DNA from 2 places in the Bradyrhizobium sp. USDA 4474 genome. Region 2 is predicted to be linked to the other one. Evidence: predicted binding sites of a transcription regulator. Region 2 holds the regulator's gene; the other holds the start of a gene.
What was found. The regulator PhoB, encoded in region 2, activates phosphate uptake and scavenging genes when phosphate is short. The targets are predictions, from matches to a motif close to TGTCATNNANCTGTCAT.
Positions count from the first base shown of each region.

Region 1 (4,935 bases), 3.9 Mb from region 2:
ACTGCGCACGCCATTGCCGCGCACGTCGATCAGTTCGAGTGAACCACCGCCGAGATCGCCGACGATGCCGTCGGGGCGATGAATGCCCGACACCACGCCGAGCGCCGACAGCTTTGCTTCGCGCGGTCCCGACAGGATCTCGATCTTCACGGCGCAGATGCGCTCGGCTTTCGCGATGAAGTCGGGGCCGTTGGAGGCGTCGCGGCAGGCCGCGGTCGCAATCGCGAACACGCGGCCGACCTGCATCACGCGGCACAGGGCGCGGAAGCGCTTGAGCGAAGTCAGCGCCTTGTCGACGGCGTCGGGCGCAAGCAGGCCCGTGCTCTGCACCTCGCGCCCGAGGCCGCACAGCGTCTTCTCGTTGAAGATCGGAATCAGGCTCCGCGCCAGCGCCTCGTAGACGACGAGACGAACCGAATTGGAGCCGATGTCGATGACCGCGACGCTGGCGCCACGCTTGCGCGGCCGTTTCAAGGTAAAGTTCTCCGGTCAGGACGGATGGCGTTCGTTGCGGCGCGTAAGACGACGCGGCGAAGATTCCTTGAGCGACTTTCCACGGCCAGACAGACTCGGATTTGTCATGAAGTAGTTGTGCACGTTGAAAGGCTCCTCGCCCTTCGCGGCCTTCATACGCGTTGAGGACCCGTCCGGCAACAATTGCCAGCTCTGCTCATTGTCCTTCAGGTTCGCGACCATGATCTGTTCGAGAACCTGCTGGTGCACCGTGGGATTTTGCAGCGGACACAGCACCTCGACGCGGCGGTCGAGGTTGCGCGGCATCATGTCGGCCGACGAGATATACACAGCCGCTTTCGCACTCGGCAGGCCCTGGCCCATGCCGAAGCAGTAGATTCGGCCGTGTTCCAGGAAGCGTCCGATGATCGATTTGACGCGGATGTTTTCCGACAGGCCGGGGATACCGGGTCTGAGGCAGCAGATGCCGCGCACCACAAGCTCGACCTGGACGCCGGCCTGGGAGGCCTCGTAGAGCGCGTCGATGATGTCGGGGTCGACAAGCGCATTCATCTTCATCCAGACCGCGCCGGGCTTGCCGTGACGCGCGTGCTCGGTCTCGCCCTGGATGTGCTCGATGATGCGCTTGCGCAAGGTCAGCGGCGACACCGCCATCCTTTCCAGATCGCTCGGCGCGGCGTAGCCCGTGATGAAGTTAAACACGCGCGCGGCGTCGCGGCCGATGGTCGGCTCCGAGGTGAAGTAGGAGAGATCCGTATAAATGCGTGCGGTGACCGGATGATAATTGCCGGTGCCGGTGTGGACGTAAGTGGTGAGGCTGCCGCCCTCGCGGCGTACCACCATCGAGAGCTTGGCGTGCGTCTTCAGCTCGAGGAAGCCGTAGACGACCTGCACGCCGGCGCGTTCGAGATCGCGCGCCCATCGGATGTTGGCCTCTTCGTCGAAGCGCGCCTTCAGCTCGATCAGCGCGGTGACGGATTTGCCGGCTTCGGCAGCCTCCGCGAGCGTGCGGACGATCGGGGAATTGTTGGAGGTGCGGTAGAGCGTCTGCTTGATCGCGACCACATCAGGATCGCGGGCGGCCTGCTGCAGGAACTGCACCACCACGTCGAACGACTCGTACGGGTGATGGACGATCAGATCCTTCTGCCTGATGGCAGCGAAGATGTCGCCGCCATGCTCGCGCACGCGCTCGGGGTGGCGCGGCACGTAAGGGGTGAATTCGAGGTCGGGCCGGTCGAGACGCGTCAGCTGCGAAAGTTCGTTCATGGCGAGCACGCCGTCGACCAGGAACACCTCGTCGTCGGCCGCCGACAACGCGTGCTGGACGAAGTTGCGCAGCTCCTCCGGCATCTTGGCGTCGATCTCGAGGCGGATCACCGATCCACGGCGGCGGCGCTTCAGCGCGGTCTCGAACAGGCGGACGAGGTCTTCGGCCTCTTCCTCGATTTCGAGCTCGGAGTCGCGGATGATGCGGAAGGCGCCCTGGCCGTGGAGGCTGTAGCCGGGGAACAGACGGTTGATGAACAGTCCGGTGGCCTGCTCCAGCGAGATCAGGCGGACCTTGCCTTCGGCCGGCAGGCGGATGAAGCGGTCGATCTTGCCGGGCATGCGGATCAGCGCGTTCATCTGCTTGCCGTCGGCCTCGCGGGTGAGCTGGAGCGCGATGGTGAAGCCGAGGCTCGGGATGAATGGGAAGGGGTGGGCCGGATCGATCGCCAATGGCGTCAGCAGCGGGAAGACGTTGTTGAGGAAATAGTCCTCGAGCCAGGTCCGCTCGGCCTTGGTGACCTCCTTGCCGTCGACCAGCACGATGCCGACATCGGCCAGCGTGCCGCGCAGGTCGCGCCAGATCGCCTGCTGATCGCTGGCAAGTTGCGAGACCGTGCGGTTGATCAGCGCGAGTTGCTCGGACGGAGTCAGGCCGTCCGGGGCACGCTCGGCAATGCCCTCGCGGACCTGCGCCTTGATACCGGCGACGCGGACCATGAAAAACTCGTCGAGGTTATTCGCCGAAATCGACAGGAATCGCACCCGCTCCAGCATAGGGTGGCTGGGATTGACCGACTCCTCGAGGACGCGGCGGTTGAAATGCAGCCAAGACAGCTCGCGGTTGATGAATCGCTCAGGGCTCGAGGCGATCGCCGGCAGGCGCTCGGCCTCCGTGGCTTTCTCTTTCGTTTCAACAGCTTGCGCGGAATCCATAAGAAGTCGGTCCATCTCGTTCGCCCCACATTGCGACTTGTGCGCAAATCCGGCCGGAGCATGTGTTACTGCGATGACGTTTCGATGACATTGATGTTCCGCCGCCGCGCCGCGTCAAGCGGGCCCAAGGGGGGGGCCAAGCGGGTCCGAGAGGAGACCAAGAGGAGGCCTAAGACGCGCCCTTGCGGTCAGCCGTCGCGGAGCAGCTCGGCAGCGAGCGCCCGGGTGACGGGCCGGCCCAGCCGCAGCGCCTCGCCGTCGAGCAGCTCCACGGCGCGCCGGGCGGCGGCCGAGGATCGCTCCAGCCGGGTGGCGAGGTAACTGACGACGCTTTCGTCCACGCTGAGCTGGCGATCGGCGCAGAATTTGACGATCAGGCCGCGGAACAGCTGGTCGTCCGGCGACCGCAGCGAAATCACCGGAATTGTCCGAAAGCGGGAGCGCAGGTCGCGGAGCTCGACCGCTATCGCCGCCGGCGTCTCGCGCCCGGTGAACAGCACATAAGCGCCATCCTCGCGGGCGAGATTCATCAGATGGAAGAGGGCGCGTTCGTCAAAATCACCGGCTTTCAGATCCTCGACCACCAGCGCGCCGGTCGCGAGCGCTCCGGGGACGGCTGGGGCGCTCAGCGCGCTGGCCGTGGTCGAGCGGGCACCTGATAGCTCGGCCCAGATCGTGGCCAGATGGCTCTTGCCTGCACCTTCGGGACCGGCGAGCCACATGGTCCGGTTTGGCCATTCCGGCCAGCCGTCGATCAGAGCGACTGCGGCGGCGTTAGCGGGACCTTCGAGAAAATTGTCCCGGCTGAGGCTTTCCGCATGCGGAAGCGAGAACGCCAATTGTCGGGGATGAACGCGGCCTGCCACGCTTGCTTTGCTCCGTGCCGGCGTGCCGGCGTTGTCTGAAACATTCGACTTATTCGATCGGGAGTTGGCCTTTTGCGGGGCCGCCTGCCGTCTCATTTGGCCTCGATCGTACTCATGTGCCGCAGCCACTCGACGAGATAGAGCGACACCGAAGAGAGCGTGAACAGCGTGACGAAGCCCATCAGGATCACGTCATAGGGCGCCGGTCCGAAGCCGAAGGCAAGCGCAGCCAGTACCAAGGCCGCGTAGGAGACCTGTGCGGCTGTGTTTAGCTTGGATACTTTCGACGGCCGCATCTCGACCGGCTTGTCGAACAGCCAGGATACGATCACGGCCGTGACGATCATGATGTCGCGGGAGACCACCAGGATCACGATCCAGCGCGGGATGTCGCCCCGGATCCCCAGCGACAGGTAGATCGACACCAGCAGCGCCTTGTCGGCCAGGGGATCGAGCAGGGCACCGAGCTCGCTCGCCATGTTGAAGCGCTTGGCCAGGAAACCGTCCACGGCATCGCTGATCCCCGCGATCAGGAAGACGGCGAACGCCACCTCCATTTGGCTCGACACGATGGCCCAGACGATGATCGGGACCAGCATGATGCGGCCCAGGGTAATGATGTTCGGAATACTCACACGGCGCTTCCCGGCACCCGACCTGTCCTCGAATCGGCCTCTTAGAGGCTGAACCGGTTGATATCTCTACATAGTATAGGGCGGGGCGCCACGCTTGCCATTGCGCGTCCCCGGAATTCGACGTAACCAGCCGCAAACCCACTGGAAATCGGGCATGACCGACCGCAAAAACGGCCTCACTTACGCCGATTCAGGCGTCGATATCGACGCGGGCAATCGCCTCGTCGACCTGATCAAGCCGATGGTGCGTGCCACCGCACGGCCGGGCGCCGATGCCGAGATCGGTGGATTCGGCGGCCTGTTCGACCTCAAGGCGGCCGGCTTCAAGGATCCCGTCCTGGTCGCCGCCACCGACGGCGTCGGCACCAAGGTCAAGATTGCCATCGAAACGGGCTTGCACGGCGGGATCGGCATCGACCTTGTCGCCATGAGCGTCAACGACCTCGTGGTGCAGGGCGCCGAGCCGCTGTTCTTCCTCGACTATTTCGCCTGCGGCAAGCTCGACCCGGAGGCCACGGCTGCGATCGTCGCCGGCGTCGCCGAGGGGTGTCGGGAATCCGGCTGTGCCCTGATCGGCGGCGAGACCGCCGAGATGCCGGGCCTCTACAAGGACGGGGACTACGACCTTGGCGGCTTTGCCGTCGGTGCCGCCGAGCGCGGCACGCTGCTGCCGCGCAGGGACATTGCGGCGGGCGATGCCGTGATCGGTCTGGCCTCGTCGGGTGTCCACTCCAACGGCTTCTCGCTGGTGCGCA
Region 1 is NZ_JBSRZJ010000002.1:6,831,828-6,836,762, forward strand. Features, by position in the region: gene ppx (exopolyphosphatase) at 1-474, opposite strand, end outside; gene ACVW16_RS33690 (RNA degradosome polyphosphate kinase) at 490-2,679, opposite strand; gene ACVW16_RS33695 (chromosomal replication initiator DnaA) at 2,868-3,545, opposite strand; gene ACVW16_RS33700 (CDP-alcohol phosphatidyltransferase family protein) at 3,638-4,180, opposite strand; gene purM (phosphoribosylformylglycinamidine cyclo-ligase) at 4,335-4,935, shown strand, end outside.
Region 1: a site for PhoB is predicted at 2,753-2,769, ahead of ACVW16_RS33690 (RNA degradosome polyphosphate kinase). Genes of this name have one in related genera too.

Region 2 (4,935 bases):
GCGTCACGGCCTTCATCGGCCCGTCGGGCTGCGGCAAGTCGACCCTGCTGCGCATCTTCAACCGGATGTACGACCTCTATCCCGGCCAGCGCGTCACCGGCCAGCTGATGCTCGACCAGACCAACATCCTCGATCCCGGGCTGGACCTCAATCTGTTGCGCGCGCGCGTCGGCATGGTGTTCCAGAAGCCGACGCCGTTTCCGATGACGATCTACGAGAACATCGCCTTCGGCATCCGTCTCTACGAGAAGATCCCGAAGTCCGAGATGGACGACCGCGTCGAGAAGGCGCTGCGCGGCGGCGCGCTGTGGAACGAGGTCAAGGACAAGCTCAATGCATCCGGCCTCTCGCTCTCCGGCGGCCAGCAGCAGCGTCTCTGCATCGCGCGCACCGTCGCCGTGCGGCCCGAGGTGATCCTGTTCGACGAGCCCTGCTCGGCGCTCGACCCGATCTCGACCGCCAAGGTCGAGGAGCTGATCCAGGAACTGTCCGAGAATTACACGATCGCGATCGTCACCCACAACATGCAGCAGGCGGCGCGCGTCTCCGACAAGACCGCCTTCATGTATCTCGGCGAGTTGATCGAGTTCGACGACACCAGCAAGATCTTCACGTCGCCGACCGACCGGCGCACGCAGGATTACATTACCGGCCGGTTCGGCTGAGGAGACAGGACATGGGTTCTGAACATACCGCAAAGGCTTTCGATACCGACCTCCAGGAGCTCACCCGGTCGGTCGCGGAAATGGGCGGCCTCGCCGAGCGGATGATCGTCGATTCCGTCGACGCGCTGATCCGTCGCGACGTCGCGCTCGGCCAGCGCGTGGTCATCACCGACGCCGAGATCGACGCGCTTCAAAGGCGGATCGAGGAGCACGCCGTGCTCACCATCGCCCGCCGCCAGCCGATGGCGATCGATCTGCGCGAGATCGTCGGCGCCATGCGCGTCGCGACCGATCTCGAGCGGATCGGCGACCTCGCCAAGAACATGGGCAAACGCGTCGCGGCGCTTGAGACGGATTTCCATCCGCTCAAGCTGTTCCGTGGCCTCGAGCACATGACCGACCTCGTGCAGCAACAGGTCAAGTCGGTGCTGGATGCCTATGCCGCGCATGATCTGCCGGCGGCGATGGTGGTGTGGAAGGGCGACGAGGAGGTCGACGCCATCTGCACCTCGCTGTTCCGCGAGCTCCTCACCTACATGATGGAGGATCCGCGCAACATCTCGTTCTGCATCCATCTGATGTTCTGCGCCAAGAACATCGAGCGGATCGGCGACCACGCCACCAACATTGCCGAGACCGTGTTCTACATGATCGAAGGCCAGGCCATCACCGACAAGCGACCGAAGGGCGACATGACGACCTTCGCAACCACCGTCCCCAACACCTGAATCCTCAAGGAGCGACGACCCCATGGGCGCACGCATTATGGTGGTTGAAGACGAAGAAGCTCTCACCGAGCTGCTTCGCTACAATCTCGAAGGCGACGGTTATGACGTCGAGACGGTGATGCGCGGCGACGACGCCGACACCCGTCTCAAGGAGCACATTCCCGATCTGATCGTGCTCGACTGGATGCTGCCGGGCCTGTCCGGTATCGAGCTGTGCCGCCGGTTGCGGACGCGGTCCGACACCAAGCAGCTGCCGATCATCATGCTCACCGCGCGCGGCGAGGAGAGCGAGCGGGTGCGCGGCCTCGCCACCGGCGCCGACGATTACATCGTCAAGCCGTTCTCCGTGCCTGAGCTGTTGGCGCGGGTGAAAGGACTGCTGCGGCGTGCAAGCCCCGAGCGGCTCGCAACCGTGCTGGCTTTCGGCGACATCGAGCTCGACCGCGAAAAGCGTCGCGTGGCGCGCTCGGGCCGGCCGATCGACCTCGGCCCGACCGAATATCGCCTGCTGGAGTTCTTCCTGGAGCATCCCGGCCGCGTGTTCTCGCGCGAGCAGTTGCTCGACAGCGTCTGGGGCCGCGACATCTACATCGACGAGCGGACCGTCGACGTGCATATCGGCCGCCTGCGCAAGCTCCTCAATCTCGGCCGCGAGCAGGACCCGATCCGCACCGTCCGTGGCGCCGGCTACGCGCTCGACGACCGCTTCGCGAAGGCCGAGCAGGCCTGAGCACGGTGACATGCAAGCAAAATAAAAAGCGCGCCCTGGGGCGCGCTTTTTTATGTCTCGATCGTCGCAGGTACCGGGACGCTGTCGTCTGGAGCCATGCTCAGCGCGGACCCGGCTTCGCCGGCGCGCGGCGACGATCGGCCGCCGGCTGATACGCGACCCGCGAGTGCTGGGCGCAATAGGGCAGGCCGGAGAGCGCCTTGCCGCCGCAGAAGAAGAAGTCCGCGCTCGAGGGATCGCCGACCGGCCAGTGGCAGGTGGCCTCGTTCAATTCGAGCAGCGACAGCCGCTGGCTCATCGGCACCACGTTGTCGAAGGTCACAGGTTCAGCCTCGACCTCGACCTCGAAGGCCTGGGCGAGTGCGGTGTTGCCCCGCGAGATCGGGCGGCTCACGCGCATCATGTGCTGCGCGGGACGCGCCTTGCGCGGCCGGGGAGCTGCCGAAGACGGGCTCTTGGCGCGGCCGGACAGGCCGAGCCTGTGTACCTTGCCGATCACGGCGTTGCGGGTGACATTCCCAAGCTCAGCGGCAATCTGGCTGGCCGAAAGTCCGGCCTCCCAGAGCTTTTTCAGCTGTTCGACGCGATCGTCGGACCAAGTCAAAACGGTCATGGCACCCTTTCCTTCACCGCGCGCCGCCATCTGCGGGGCCGCACGACGAATGCGTAAGCTTCGAAAAACCCGTGCCGCCAGAATCCCTTAAGGCTCGCCGGGCGCAATCAGACGCCCGAACGTTTACGCCGGTACAAGAGGACTTTTGGGATCAGAACCGCTGCACGAGATGTCGTATCTGACAAGCCGAACGCTACAATATGGCGTGACTCACGCGCAAGAGTCCGGCGACTCGCTTCCACATGTTCCGTGGCGAATATCCCGCAAAATCGCCACCGCAAGACTACGGATTCAGCATGTCGCGAGGCGTTCGGGCGGCATTGACACCCGTTTCACCAGGCCTAAAATGGTGACGCGTGCCGCCCTTAAAAGGCGGCACGTTTCGTTTTCAGGCTGGTCAATGGTGCGTTGCGCAATGCACGCCCACACCGTCCGCAACATTCAAGTGGCCGTCATGACTAACAGCGCAGCGCCGCATTTGCTCCCCGTTTTCGCCAGGGCCGATCTCGGTTTTGAGCGCGGTGAAGGCGTTTGGTTGATCGCAACCAATGGCGATCGGTATCTCGATTTCACCTCGGGCGTCGCCGTGAATGCGCTCGGACATGCCCATCCCGCGCTGGTCAAGGCGCTGCAGGAGCAGGCCACCAAGCTCTGGCACATGTCGAACCTGTTCCAGAGCCCGGATGGCGAGAAGCTCGCCGCGCGTCTGTGCAACGAGAGTTTTGCCGACTTCGTGTTCTTCTGTAATTCCGGCGCCGAGGCGCTGGAGGGCGTGATCAAGCTGGTCCGCCATCATCACTTCTCCAAGGGCCATCCCGAGCGCTATCGCATCGTCACCTTCGAAGGCGCTTTCCATGGCCGCACGCTGGCGACGCTGGCCGCGACCGGATCGGCAAAATATCTCGAAGGCTTCGGGCCGCCGATGGACGGTTTCGACCAGGTGCCGCATGGCGACATCGAGGCCGTGAAGAAGGCGATCGGGCCACACACCGCCGGCATCCTGATCGAGCCGATCCAGGGTGAGGGCGGCGTGCGCTCTGCGACACCGTCTTTCCTCAAGGCGCTGCGTCAGCTCTGCGACGAGAAGGGCTTGCTGCTCGCCTTCGACGAAGTGCAGACCGGCATGGGCCGCACCGGCGACCTGTTTGCCCATCGGCGCACCGGCGTCACGCCTGACGTGATGTCGCTCGCCAAGGCGCTCGGCGGTGGCTTCCCGATCGGCGCGGTGCTGGCAACGGGGGATGCAGCCTCCGGCATGGGACCCGGCTCGCACGGCTCGACCTTCGGCGGCAATCCGCTGGCGATCGCAGCTGCAAACGCCGTGCTCGATGTCATGCTCAAGCCCGGCTTCTTCGACCACGTGCAGAAGATGTCGCTGCTCCTGAAGCAGAAACTCGCTTCCGTGATCGACCGTCACCCCGATATCCTCAGCGAAGTCCGCGGCGAGGGGCTCTTGATCGGCATCAAGGCCGTGGTGCCCTCAGGCGATCTGGTTGCGGCCTTGCGCAACGAAAAACTGCTCACCGTCGGCGCCGGCGACAATGTCGTACGCTTCCTGCCGCCGCTGATCGTCACCGAAGCCGAGATCGAGGACAGCGTCGCCAGGCTCGAACGCGCCTGCACGGCGCTGTCGGGTAACAAGCGGGCGGCAAGCTGATGAGCAAGAGTCCCAAGCACTTCCTCGATATCAACGAGCTGCCGCTGTCGGAGCTCAAGAGCATGCTCGCGGCTTCTTCCGCCATGAAGGCGAAGCAGAAGGCGCACCAGCCGGTCAAGCCGCTCGAAGGCAAGACGCTGGCGATGATCTTCGAGCGCCCCTCGACCCGCACCCGCGTCTCATTCGATGTCGCCATGCGCCAGCTCGGCGGCGAACCCATCATGCTGACCGGTGCCGAGATGCAACTCGGCCGCGGCGAGACCATTGCCGACACCGCGCGCGTGCTGTCGCGCTATGTCGACGCCATCATGATCCGCATCCTCAATCACGAGGCCCTGCTGGAACTCGCGGCGAACGCGACCGTGCCCGTCATCAACGGCCTGACGCGGCGCTCGCACCCGTGCCAGGTGATGGCCGACCTCATGACCTATGAGGAGCATCGCGGCCCGATCGAAGGTCGTACAGTGGCCTGGACCGGCGACGACAACAATGTGCTGGCGTCCTGGGCCCACGCCGCCGAGCGCTTCAAGTTCCAGCTCAAT
Region 2 is NZ_JBSRZJ010000002.1:2,930,218-2,935,152, reverse strand. Features, by position in the region: gene pstB (phosphate ABC transporter ATP-binding protein PstB) at 1-665, shown strand, start outside; gene phoU (phosphate signaling complex protein PhoU) at 677-1,393, shown strand; gene phoB (phosphate regulon transcriptional regulator PhoB) at 1,416-2,123, shown strand; gene ACVW16_RS15715 (GcrA family cell cycle regulator) at 2,224-2,736, opposite strand; gene ACVW16_RS15710 (acetylornithine transaminase) at 3,191-4,393, shown strand; gene argF (ornithine carbamoyltransferase) at 4,393-4,935, shown strand, end outside.